Regions from separate parts of the Paenibacillus sp. TSA_86.1 genome, predicted to be linked through region 1. Evidence: predicted binding sites of a transcription regulator. Region 1 holds the regulator's gene; each other region holds the start of a gene.
The links. The regulator Rex, encoded in region 1, represses fermentation and respiration genes when NADH is low (regulators of the CRP and FNR family bind a similar motif). The targets are predictions, from matches to a motif close to TTGTGAAATATTTCACAA.
Positions count from the first base shown of each region.

Region 2: ACUTVW_RS08310 (cytochrome ubiquinol oxidase subunit I) is a predicted target of Rex. The motif match lies at 1,955-1,972, and genes of this name have one in related genera.
Region 3: ACUTVW_RS13845 (cytochrome ubiquinol oxidase subunit I) is a predicted target of Rex. The motif match lies at 1,825-1,842, and genes of this name have one in related genera.
Region 4: ACUTVW_RS17850 (TIGR04053 family radical SAM/SPASM domain-containing protein) is a predicted target of Rex. The motif match lies at 1,535-1,552, and genes of this name have one in related genera.

Region 1 covers NZ_JBQZGE010000004.1:66,933-70,121, reverse strand. Annotated here, with positions in the region: gene ACUTVW_RS11595 (amidohydrolase) at 1-899, opposite strand, end outside; gene ACUTVW_RS11590 (redox-sensing transcriptional repressor Rex) at 883-1,539, opposite strand; gene dinG (ATP-dependent DNA helicase DinG) at 1,749-3,189, opposite strand, start outside.
Region 2 covers NZ_JBQZGE010000002.1:507,893-511,081, forward strand. Annotated here, with positions in the region: gene ACUTVW_RS08305 (cytochrome d ubiquinol oxidase subunit II) at 1-320, opposite strand, end outside; gene ACUTVW_RS08310 (cytochrome ubiquinol oxidase subunit I) at 317-1,693, opposite strand; gene ACUTVW_RS08315 (GNAT family N-acetyltransferase) at 2,415-2,975, shown strand.
Region 3 covers NZ_JBQZGE010000005.1:240,863-244,051, forward strand. Annotated here, with positions in the region: gene ACUTVW_RS13835 (glycosyltransferase) at 1-263, opposite strand, end outside; gene ACUTVW_RS13840 (hypothetical protein) at 263-1,591, opposite strand; gene ACUTVW_RS13845 (cytochrome ubiquinol oxidase subunit I) at 1,966-3,189, shown strand, end outside.
Region 4 covers NZ_JBQZGE010000009.1:112,567-115,755, forward strand. Annotated here, with positions in the region: gene ACUTVW_RS17845 (cobalamin-independent methionine synthase II family protein) at 140-1,300, shown strand; gene ACUTVW_RS17850 (TIGR04053 family radical SAM/SPASM domain-containing protein) at 1,613-2,737, shown strand; gene hemG (protoporphyrinogen oxidase) at 2,766-3,189, shown strand, end outside.

The sequences.
Region 1 (3,189 bases):
GAGACGGTAACTCCTGCTTTCAACAAAGCAGGAACACGGGCTACACCTGATGCAAGCTTCAAATTACTACCCGGATTATGAGATACAGCGACATCGTGACGTGCCAAGATCTCGATCTCTTCATCGTTCAGATGCACAGCATGCGCTACGAGTGAAGGACGTGAGAAAAATCCATGTTTCTCCAGATGCGCTACAGGACGCAGGCCGTAATCGGTCACATTCTGCTCCACTTCACGTAAGGTCTCAGACATATGAGTGTGAAGTGGCAAATTTAAATCGTGTGCAACCTGTACAAGCTTCTCTATGTAATCTGAAGGGCATGTGTAAGGTGCGTGCGGGGAGATCACGGTTGTGATGCGTCCATCCGCTTGTCCATTCCATTCACGTGCAAATGCAGCCGACTCTTCCAGCTTACGCATCTGCTCTTCTTCGGAGCAAAGTCCAATTACGCCGCGAGCCAGCGCCGCTCTTGCCCCGGACTGTTCAACGACTTTAGCTACCTGATCCATGTGGTCATACATATCCAGAAAAGCGGTTGTTCCGCCTTTCAGCATTTCAAGCACGGAAAGGGATGCTCCCCAATAGACGTCTTCCGAAGTCATCTTCGCTTCCATTGGCCACATTTTTTCTTGTAGCCATACTTGCAGTGCCAGATCATCTCCATGACCCCGGAGCAGTGACATGGCCGCATGACCATGCGTATTGATCAGACCCGGCAGGAAGAGCAATCCTTTTCCATCCACTTTGGTCAGGTTCTCGTCTCCATCCGGCAGCGTCTCACCAATATGCACAATCTTGTCGTTCTCAACGACCATATACCCCTGAACCACATTCCAGTCTGCACCTTCATTTACAGCGAATTTACCATTCTGAATCACCCATCTATTCGTTGTTGTCATCGTGCTCTTCTTCCTTTCCGTTTTCCAAGTAATAAGCCAAACTGAGCAAATCGGTCGTAAAATCAGCGTGATGAATGCGAACATGCGAAGGTGTTTTTAGAATCGTCGGTGCAAAATTCAAAATGGCCTCAATTCCCGAGTCAATCAGCTGGTCAGCAACGTTCTGCGCTTCTATGTCCGGCACTGTAATGATACCGATGCGAATGTTATCTTTCTGTACAGCTTCCGCGAGCTCCTCCATCGGTTGCACCGTCAGACTGTTAATTTTGCTGCCGATCTTCGGTCCAAAGGCATCAAAAATAGCGACAATCTTCATATTGTCCTTCAGATATGCATTGTAGTTGGATAATGCTTGTCCGAGATTACCGGCTCCCACCAGAGCCACGTTAATTTGCTGATCGATTTTTAGAATGTGACGAATCTTCTCTATCAAGTAAGAGACGTCATACCCGATCCCTTTGCGGCCAAAATCTCCGAAATAAGCCAAATCTTTGCGAATCTGAGCCGGGTTCAGATCCAGCCGCTGTCCAAGCTCCTGCGAGGAAACCGTTGTCACCTCACGCTGAACCAACTCGTTCAAATAACGTAAATATACAGGCAGACGCCGCACTACCGCTTCTGAAATTTTATCCGATTTCATTCTTGCTCCCCCTTACCATTGCCACGATAAAATAGAATAAATATTGAAAAGATGAGCATTCTGTATACATGCAAAATCCATGCATCACTCCTCATACAGAATGCCCGTATTGTTAGGATTATAAGTTCATATATGCGCTGCCTTTTCGAAGTCTCCTTCGAGTTTAACGCCATGGTGAAGTACAATGCAACGTTATAGCTTACAAATCGTTAATTTTGCTTCCCCGCAGGTCGATCCAGCCATTCAGCGATGCGCGGAACCATCTGTTCAGTAAGCATATGCTCCATTTTGGGTCCCGGCAGTGAATACAGGAAGTACTTGCCGTAATAAGCCTCAATCACTCGTGTATCATACACAATGACGATACCGCGATCCTTCCCCGTTCGAACAAGCCGGCCGAATCCTTGCTTGAAGCGAATGACCGCCTGTGGCACAGAAAGTTTCATAAACGGATTCTTCTTCTGTTCTTGCAGCAACTCACTCTTCGCTTCCAGAAGCGGATGGTTAGGCGGCTGGAAAGGCAGTCTCACAATCGCAAGACAGGTCAGCGCTTCGCCCGGAATATCCACACCTTCCCAAAAACTGCTCGTACCCAGCAGAACGGCAGCTTTGGCATCCTGGAATCGGCGGGTCAGCTTGGAGCGATTGCCGCTGTCCACACCCTGGCCCAGGAGTGAGATGTCATTACCGGACAAGGCCTCCTTCAAGGGTTCGTACACCTGGCGAAGCATTTTATAGGAAGTAAACAGCACCATCATGCGCCCTCGTGTTGCAATGGCCGTCTCGGCAAGAGACTGCACCAGCATCTGTACAAAGTGTGCATCTCCTACACTGCCTTTCAGACTTGGAAAATCACGCGGGATCACCAGCAATGCCTGTTCCCGATAATTAAACGGAGAAGGCAGCATCGAAGTCAGAAGCCGATTATTATCCGCAGCCTCTTGCAAGCCCAGCTGCTCAATCATGAACTGGAATGACTTATCAACCGACAGCGTAGCCGATGTAAGTACAACGCTTTTCTTTTTATCAAAAAACATCTCCTTCAGTTGTGCACTTACATCTACCGGAACAGCATACAACTGAAGGGACTTACTGCGGAACTGACCGCTCGCCTCCATCCAGTACACCGTCTTGGCGTCATCCATACGCATGAAGAACCTTAAATTCTCCTTCATCGTCGTCAGATCTTTCAAAAGTCCGGTGATATCCGTAATCAGACTGTCGGACTGATAATCGTCCTGATCTTCTTTCACTTCCAGCAACAGCTTGTCACCTTTGCGTACCAAATCACCCAAAGTCACATAAATCTGGTTCTCCAGTTCCTGTAGATCCTGCCATTTCGCAGGTTTCTGTGAAGCTTTGATCCGTAGCGAGAATTGTCCCGTTTCTCCTGGAGAAGCGTCACTCCGTTCGGGCAACAGACTAAACAGAGCATCGCTCAGCCGATCCCACATTTCCTTGACCTCAACGGCAAGCGGAAACATCTGATCCACCATAGAACCCCACTGTACCGCATTTTCATGCCCGGACAGCTGGGAGCGAAGCATCGGCAGTTGACCGTTGCGGCTGTCTTTAAACAAACGTGTCAGTGTGTGTACGAGTGTAAAGTACTTCATATGAAGACCCAAATGTTTACCCGCAACATCCTCC
Region 2 (3,189 bases), on a different contig from region 1:
TTCTCAAAGGCATAGAACGAGCCGCGAATGGCAAGCAGAATAACGGCGATGCTTCCAGGGACAATTAATGCTGCACCGTAATAAGAAGCCGTATCCGGGAAAAATCCGACGATTCCGATATAGAAAAAGACAAAAAATACATTCGTAATCTCCCAGACTGGCGATAGATAACGAGAGATCAAACGGTTAATCAGATGATCCTGTTTCGTAAGACGTGCGTAAAAGGCAAAGAATCCAGCCCCGAAATCAATCGAAGCAACGATCAGATATCCATACAGGAACAGCCAGAGCACCGAAATACCAATCAACTCATAATTCATTGGACATGCCCTCCATTCTCTGCACCCTCCGCAGCCTTATCTTGTTTCGCTTGTAACCATTTCTCCATTTCAAGCTCGGCAGGATTGTTATTGAACAATCGCTTCAACACGAGAGCACAGATCACACCAAGTACAATATACAGAAGTAAAAAGACAAAAAATAAAATTCGCACACTCGGCGATGAGGTCGCGGCTTCTTCTACCCGCATGTACCCTCGAATAATCCACGGCTGCCGCCCGACTTCAGCATAGAACCAACCCATCTCTACCGCGAGAAAAGCAAGCGGTGCACCGAGTGCAACAAGACGAAGCAACCATTTGTTGAGCGGATTACGTTTCTTCCACAACACAAACAGAAAATATAGACTGGAGATAGCGAGCAGAGCGAATCCAATGCCAGCCATCAGATCGAATAGATAATGCACCAGCAGTGGCGGTTGTTCATCTGGTGGAAATTCGTTCAGCCCGGTGACCTCGGCGTTGAAGTCTCCGAAGGCCAGAAAACTGAGCAGCTTGGGCAGGTGTAACGCACCTATAATCTCATGCTCCGCATTCAGCCACCCGAGCAGAATCAAATCTGCGCCGCTCTCTGTTTCGAAATGCCATTCAGCGGCTGCGAGCTTCTCAGGCTGGTGCTCAGCCAAAAACTTGGCAGATACATCTCCAGCAAGGGAATTGAGCAAACTGAATACCAAAACAACGGCCATCATCAGGTTCAAGCCTTTTTTGTGGTACGCAGATGCTCCTCTTCTCAACATCGCCAGAGCCGCGATCCCGGCTAGTAAAGCCGCTCCTGTCAAATACGCAGAGCTTAATACATGGAACACTTTGGAGAACGTTGCTGTATTCAGCATCGCTTGCACAGGGTTAACGGCCATGAATTGGCCTGCCTCCATGACAAAGCCTTCCGGTTGATTCATGAACCCGTTCACGGTTGTAATGAAAACCGCGGACATCCCTGCTCCCAGAACAACGGGAATCGTCAGCAGCCAGTGGATATACGGGTTTTTGAATCGATCCCATGTATAGAGGTAAATGCCGAGGAAGATCGCTTCGAAAAAGAAGGCGAACACTTCCATAAATAGCGGCAAAGCAATGACATTGCCAGCCAGCTTCATAAAATTCGGCCATACCAGGGCTAGCTGCAAAGATATCGCTGTACCTGTCACCACCCCTACGGCCACTGAGATAACAAATCCTCTTGACCACCTCTTCGCCATCAGTATGTAATGCGGGTCTTTCTTCCGAATACCGATGAATTCTGCTATCGCAATCATTAAGGGGATCCCCACACCGATGGTTGCAAAAATAACGTGAAACGCAAGCGTTAAACCGGTTACGAGTCTACTCCATAACACTGTATCGATTGCCATTGTATACTGCCTCCTCTCAAACCCTATTCATTGCTGCTTCTGAACTAAAGATGTTTACACGTGCACTCCGATGACAGAATAACCCTCCAATCGCTGTTATCCCCGGATTTCTTTGATCCTTATCCGGTGATAAAGGCGATCGCTTCGCTTTTCCAGGCTTTTTCTGTCCTCTCCGTTTTTGTGTAAACAAGCTGTGCGATTGGTTAAGACCTATCAGTTGAATAGTCCATTTTGAGATAGGCAGAACGAGTCCAATACATTATGAGAAAAAAATCACAAACGCGATGACAAAGATAGGTTGCCACACGCCTAGTGTATTTAATCCTGCAAACGTAGGACGATATTACAAGGTTGGATTCCTTATAGCCCCTGATCACACAGCGTCTTAGTCCTTGGCTTAGACCTATTAATCAAAATTATTATATCCTCAATTTTAATCAATTCAATCGCTGACACGGCTTTGTTTACAAACGTTCAAGAAAGGCTCAACTCTTTCTGACAACTTCGTGAAATTAAGCACAACCACCCTTTGGGGCTATTGCTTTATTAGACTCGGACGTGGTAATGAGCCATCCTACTACACTAAAATGTTGAATAATATGCTGTAATGCTCATGATGATAACGAATTAACTGTGTTACACTTAAGTTACTTCACTGTCCTCTGACAGAGAAAAAAGGACATACATCCGAACAAGGATACAAGGAGATGTGCCATTGAATATGCATAAAGAGCAATTTGATCATAGATCAGAGACTGAAAGACTGGTGATTCGGCCATTGCAAAATGAAGATTACGAGAACTGGCTGCACGAATTCGAGCGCCGGTCTCCTTCCCAACATAAACACGACCCTGGAAAAATGGATATGAGCGAATGTACACTGGAATGGTTTGAGCGTCTAGTAGCGCGGCATCAGGAACTGGCACGTAACGATAAAGTATATGTTTTTGGGGTATTCCGCAAAGAAGACGGCACTCATCTGGGCATGATTGATATAGCCACCTTGGCGAGAGAACCCTTTCAGTGGGCAAGCTTTGGGTACACCATTCACAATCAGCACTGGAAAAAAGGGTACGGCAAAGAAGCGGTAGGCGAAGTGCTTCGCATTGCAGTTGACTCTTTGAAATTCCACCGTTTGGAGGCACATATCAACCTGGATAATACTCCCTCGATCAAGCTCGCTGAAAGTGTAGGTTTGGAATTCGAATGTATCCGCAAAGGTTTTATTTATGAACATGAGGAATGGACGGATCATCTGGTTTATTTCAAGAACCTGTTCTAAAGTGGTCTATTCATTTAATAACAGATAAACTAAAAAAAGCAGCTACCATCCAAGGTAGCTGCTTTTACTTCCATATCAGATCAGACCAAGTGAACGAGTAAAATACGCCTTCCTTCACATCTAAATTCAGATCAGGGTACGCACTTCTTTTATTGTCTACTCACAATCACATGTATTAATGTGACTTTTCTGAAGTACAGCCCTCGGGGAAATT
Region 3 (3,189 bases), on a different contig from region 1:
TTACGAACCTGAAGCATGGCTGTCAGCTTGTTGTTTTTACTTTTGCGTACCCGCCGTATGGCGGAGAATTCTTGGGATGCCTCCTTTTCAACATTCCGGTTGGCAGAAGGGTTTGGTTCGTTCTCCAGCGGCATCCGATCCGGTTCGACCGCAACGGCTGTACGATCCTCCACGGCTGCTTGTTGTTTTGTTGTCTGCGCCTGAAGTGAATCATGCATGATCGGTCTGCTCCCGGGGACTCTACGTTTTTTCGGGTCTATCATTAAAGCACCTCCCCGAGCAGTTGCTGTACGGCATGATCCAGCAGTTCCAGTTCTATAATCCGGGCGAGCACATTTTCATCCTCCACAGCCGCCTCCAGAAACTGCCTCACTGCACCGTGGCGCTCTCCTCGAAGAGCCAGTGCTGTCCCGGATAATTGCCGATATTGCAGAAGACTGGCTCCGTCCTGAATGTCGATGGCATGAACCAGGGTGAGTGCAGCCTCTACACGCTCTGTTTCCTGGTAGATGCGGAATTTCCAGTGCCTTGCCGTTTCCCCGCCAAGCTCATCCAGAATACGAATAGCACTGCCATAATCGTCATTGATGCGAAGCAGTTCCGCCCGGACCAACTGCTCCTCTCCTGCCTCAAGCCAGCGACATAATTGTTCATAGTGATGGCGTTCCTGCTCGTCACGTGCACTGATGCCAAACACCTGTAGAGCTTCCTCAATCTGACCTGACCTCGCATGGATGGCGGAGAGGAAACGGTAATGGGACACAACACAATCCTGCCTTCCGTTGATGGCAGCGTGTGTGAAGGCTTCCTTAAGCGAAGCGGCGGCACGGGAATCCTCTAGCAAATACTCATAAGCTGAGAGAAGAAACGAGATTGTTTCATGAGCGCCTGTTTTTGTCCGAAGCTGTCTGTAATAGTCGGCTCGCACATGGCATTGTAGCATGGTGATGTGCTCTGGCCTGCCTGCTAGCACCTGCTGGAGTGCATGCATGAAAAACAGCTCATAGTCCCGCACTGGAATACGTGTGCCATCATGATGGATATAACCAGCAGGAGAAGCGTCTTCTCCTCCTAGCCAGATGGCACGGGTACCTTGAAAGAGCAATTTCATGTACCGGGTTTCCGAAGAGGTGCCCACCAGATCGGCAATGCCGACAAGCCTGGAGATACTGCTCTCCCAGAGCGGAGAGGCTGCTTCATCCCCTACAGGTTCAGGCAATAGTGCAATGCATACTTCCGGCTGAAGTGGAGCCACAGTCATAAGCCAATAAGGGTGCGCGACCACAGCAGCGGTGTGTGGCTCCCGTATTCTTTTCTCCGCCTCCGAAAGGGGGATCACTTGGATGGCATTTGGGAGTTCCTCCTCTTCAGCCGTGCGGCTGCTGACATAATAGAGGGTTCCTTGTTCTGCTGCGAGCAGAGCCGCGATGTCGGGATAGGGAAAAGAAGACCAGCCCCCTTTTCGCGGAAAAAGCACATATTGAACTGTAGCATCTGTGGACAAGAACCGTTCAGATGTTGCCTTTTCCCATTTATCCGTAGGGTTCGATTCCGGTTTCGGATCATCTGTTAATGGTTCGGAGTGTTCCACTGTAACTCACCTCACTTGAATAGGCCTAGGCCGATTCTCTTATGTAAAAGCCGTGCAGAACTTCGCATCATCCGTCTGACACTAACATATGGGCATTTGTCTCCAAACATGAACAACTTCCATGAATACATAGAGAAGTCCAGGTCAAACAGGCAACGTACAAGCACAATAAATAGGCTTAATTTTATCTATTGTGTGACCGAGGTCACTTTTTTTGCTTCTGGGGGACGGGGTTGTGATAATTATCACATGTGAAAAATAGGTAATCTGGCACAATACGTTCAACAACGTATTTGGAGGACAGACAGCGAAGATACCCGCTTCAAAGCCATTTACGTATCTTGCCAAAGCGAACAGAAAGAAGGGGTAAAGGTATGGATCCGATTATGTTATCGCGTATCCAGTATGCACTTACAACGATTTTCCACTTTTTCTTCGTACCGCTATCGATCGGCCTTGTGCTGCTGGTTGCGATTATGGAGACGTTGTATGTCATGAAGGGGAAAGAGATTTACAAAACGATGGCCAAGTTCTGGGGCAAGCTGTTCCTGATTAACTTTGCTGTCGGGGTGGTCACCGGTATTCTGCAAGAGTTCCAGTTCGGTATGAACTGGTCGGAGTATTCCCGCTTTGTCGGTGATGTCTTCGGTGCACCGCTGGCGATCGAGGCTTTGCTGGCATTTTTCATGGAATCCACATTTATCGGTTTATGGATATTCGGCTGGGATCGGTTGTCCAAAAAAGTGCATCTGGCCTGCATCTGGCTCGTATTTGCCGGTACATTCCTGTCAGCAGTGTGGATTCTGGCAGCGAACTCGTTTATGCAGCATCCCGTTGGATTCGCCATCAATAATGGCCGGGCGGAGATGAATGACTTCTTTGCACTGCTTACGAATGGACAGTTTCTCGTTGAATTCCCGCATACGATTTTTGGTGCGTTAATGACGGGAGCATTTGTGGTGACGGGCATTAGTGCTTACAAGTTGATGAGAAAACAAGACGTGGAAGTGTTCCGCAGATCCTTCAACATTGCTGTTATTATCGGTCTCGTATCCTCACTGGGTGTAGCCTTCTCCGGGCATTTCCAGGCACAATATCTGGTGGAAACGCAGCCGATGAAGATGGCCGCAAGTGAAGGTACATGGACGACAACAGAAGATCCGGCACCGTGGACGGTTATTGCCTCCATTGACCCGGATAAACAGGAGAACTCCGGAGAGATCAAAATTCCTGGATTACTCAGCTACCTCTCCTATAGTAAATTCTCAGGTAGTGTCAAAGGCATGAAAGAACTGAATGCCGAGTATCAGCAGACGTACGGGCCTGGAAATTATATTCCGCCAGTACGAACTACATTCTGGAGCTTCCGTGTCATGATTGCTGCGGGCGGACTGATGATTCTGCTCGCGATGTATGGTACATATCTGGCTTGGCGCAAGAAACTGGAAGTGGCTAAACCATGGTTTATGCGTCTGATGGTCTTTGCGATTTCCCTGCCGTTTATTGCGAATTCAGCAGGATGGATTATGACCGAGGTCGGCAGACAGCCATGGACGGTGTTCGGGTATATGACGACCGAAGCAGGTGTGTCCCCGAAT
Region 4 (3,189 bases), on a different contig from region 1:
TTTTTAAATAAGTTTGTTTCAAATAAATCAATTTCTATTTGGTATAGCCTGAAGCTATAACTAGTCATGCTTTATTGGTATCTCTTCTAACCCCGCTCCGCGTGATATGATGATCATATACAACGAGGGGGTTATTTACATGACTGACAAGTTCCAGATCGTGGGAAGTTTATTGCGGCCGGATGAGCTGCTGACATATAAAACACAGATTGAACACCGGGATGATATCCAGTATCCATTCTATGAAAACTTTCAAGGATACCAGCAATGTGAGACCAAAGCGATTAATCAAGTGGTACAGAAAGAGATCGAGAATGATCTATCTGTCATCACAGACGGCGAGTTCTCCAAATCGATGTGGCATCTCGATTTTGTGTGGGGGTTTGGCGGAGTGGAGCGTTATATCGCGGATCATGGTTACTTTTTCCGGGACGTGGACGGCACTTCCAAATATGAAACACGCAAAGATATCGGACTACGTATCACAGGTGAACTAAGCGGCAAGAATCATCACTTCATTCAACTGTTCAAACAGTTGCAAGAACAAGCGGGTGGACAGCAGACTAAACTATGCATTCCGTCGCCCTCCCATATTTTCGGTGAATTGTCCTGGTCGGACAACATCGGAGGGAAGGATGCAGTGTACCAGAATACGAAGGAACTGAAAGCGGGTCTGGTGAGTGCTTATACGGAATTTGTGCAGGAGTTTGCAGATGCGGGCGGTACGATTTTGCAGATGGATGACTGTCTGTGGGAGCTGTTTGCAGACGACAATCCGAACTCGCCGTTTACCGGAGAGCATATTAATCAAGAGGAAGTACAGGGCCTCGCCACGGATTTTATTGATATCAACAATACGGTCATTGACTTCGGTCATAGCCTGGGTCTGAAAATGTGGACACATAACTGCCGCGGCAACTATGACTCCCGTAATATGGGTGGCGGATCATATGCGAAGATTGCAAATCTGTTCCTGAAGCAATTGAAGTATGATCGTTTCTTCCTGGAGTGGGATGATGACCGTGCCGGTTCTATCGAAGCGCTGGAAGTGTTCAAAGACAGACCGGATACGGAAATTGTACTGGGATTGTTGTCCTCCAAAACGAGTACACTCGACGATGAAGAACGTGTGATTCGTTTACTGGATGGAGCATCCAAAATCATCGATAAGGACAGACTATTGCTGTCTCACCAATGCGGCTTTGCCTCCTGTGATGGCGGTAACGAACTGAGCGAAGCCCAGCAATGGGCGAAGATTCATCAGGGCCAGCAGATTGCGAAGCAATACTGGGGAAGCTAATCTCCATAATAAGATAGATATTTTCATAGGGTTACAAAGAAATAGACATTTAGGCGTGACAAAGACGTAGACATAGACAATGCCTCGTAAATGGGGAGCAGGATTCAACCAAACGTAGTGCCTTGATACGGCGATCTTTTCCGAGCAGGATTCGGGAGAGGTCGCTTTTTTATTCTTTTGAAAATAAACGATGTAAGTTGAACTAATCTCTTACATGTCATCGGAGTGTCCGTTTTGTGATTCTTCTCACTTTCCTGACCTGACATCTGCTCTACACTTAATGGCATGTAGATAGGGGGAGAATGGATGACGATGCCTCAGTTCCAGGCACCAAACCAGCGGTTAAGGCCGCAGATGAAACCACGGGATTATGCCCAATATCCGTTCATCGTGATCTGGGAGGTGACCCGGGCGTGCGCACTGAAATGTTTGCATTGTCGTGCAGAGGCCCAGTATCGGGCTGATCCGCGTCAACTGACCACTGAGCAGGGGAAAAGGCTGATTGACGATATCGCTGCTCTGGAGGAGCAACCGTTATTTGTTTTCACAGGTGGTGATCCGTTAATGCGGCCAGATCTGTTTGAACTGGCGGACTATGCGATCCGGGAGAAAGGGCTGCCCGTGTCCATGACACCTAGCGCAACCCCTAAGGTCACACAAGCGGCGATTACGCGAGCCAAAGAAGTCGGTTTATCCCGCTGGGCATTCAGTTTGGACGGGTCAACGGCCGAGATTCATGATCATTTTCGCGGAACCAGAGGTTCGTATGAGATGACGATGAGAGGTATCACGTTTTTGCAGCAAGCAGACATTCCGATTCAAATTAACACCACCGTATCCCGTTATAACCTTCACGATCTGGAGGCGATTAGCCGTAAGGTGAAAGAGATGGGCGTTGTGCTGTGGAGTCTGTTTTTCCTCATTCCGACAGGCAGAGCTCAGGAGAAAGATATGATCACGGGGGAAGAGCATGAACAGGTCATGAAATGGATGGTGCAACTTGCTGATGAGATGCCTTACGGCGTGAAATCCACGGAGGCGCCACACTACAGACGGGTCATGATGCAGCAACGGACAGCAGGTTATCCTGCAGATGGGGCCTCGGTTTTCGCCAAACGCAAAGATATGCTGGGACGTGCACCTCAAGGGGTCAATGATGGAGATGGTTTTGTGTTCATTAGTCATACGGGGGATGTCTATCCTAGCGGGTTCTTGCCTGTGGTGTGCGGTAATGTGAAGGACGAGTCTCTGATGGAGGTGTACCGCAATTCAACTGTGATGCAGACCCTGCGGGATAAGTCGAAGTTAAAAGGGAAATGTGGAGTGTGCGAGTACAAAACGTTGTGCGGCGGTTCGAGGGCAAGAGCATATGCGATGACAGGAGATTATATGGCTAGTGATCCGGCGTGTGCCTATATTCCGGCGGCGCTGCGATAAAGTAAGTAACTATGGCGGGAAGTGTAAAATGGAGAAGCAACGCATTAAACAAGTCGTCATCGCTGGCGGCGGAATCACAGGATTAAGCGCAGCATATTACATTGAGCAGTTGTGCAGAGCGAACGAAGTTGCAGCTGAACTTACTATTATAGAAAAAACAGATCGATTCGGCGGACATGTGCACACCGGTAAAAGGGATGGATTTGTGATCGAACGGGGCCCCGATTCTTTTCTCGCACGGAAAACATCCATCATTGAGCTTATGCAGGAGCTCGGCATGGGTGAAGAACTCGTCGGTACCCGGTCAGGGGTGTCGCATAGCTATATTGCCTACCGGAATAAACTACATCCGATTCCGGATGGTTTTATGCTGGGCGTGCCGACGAAGTGGAAGCCGTTTGTGACGACCCGTTTGTTAACTTTTCGTGGCAAAGTACGTGCAGCGGCGGATC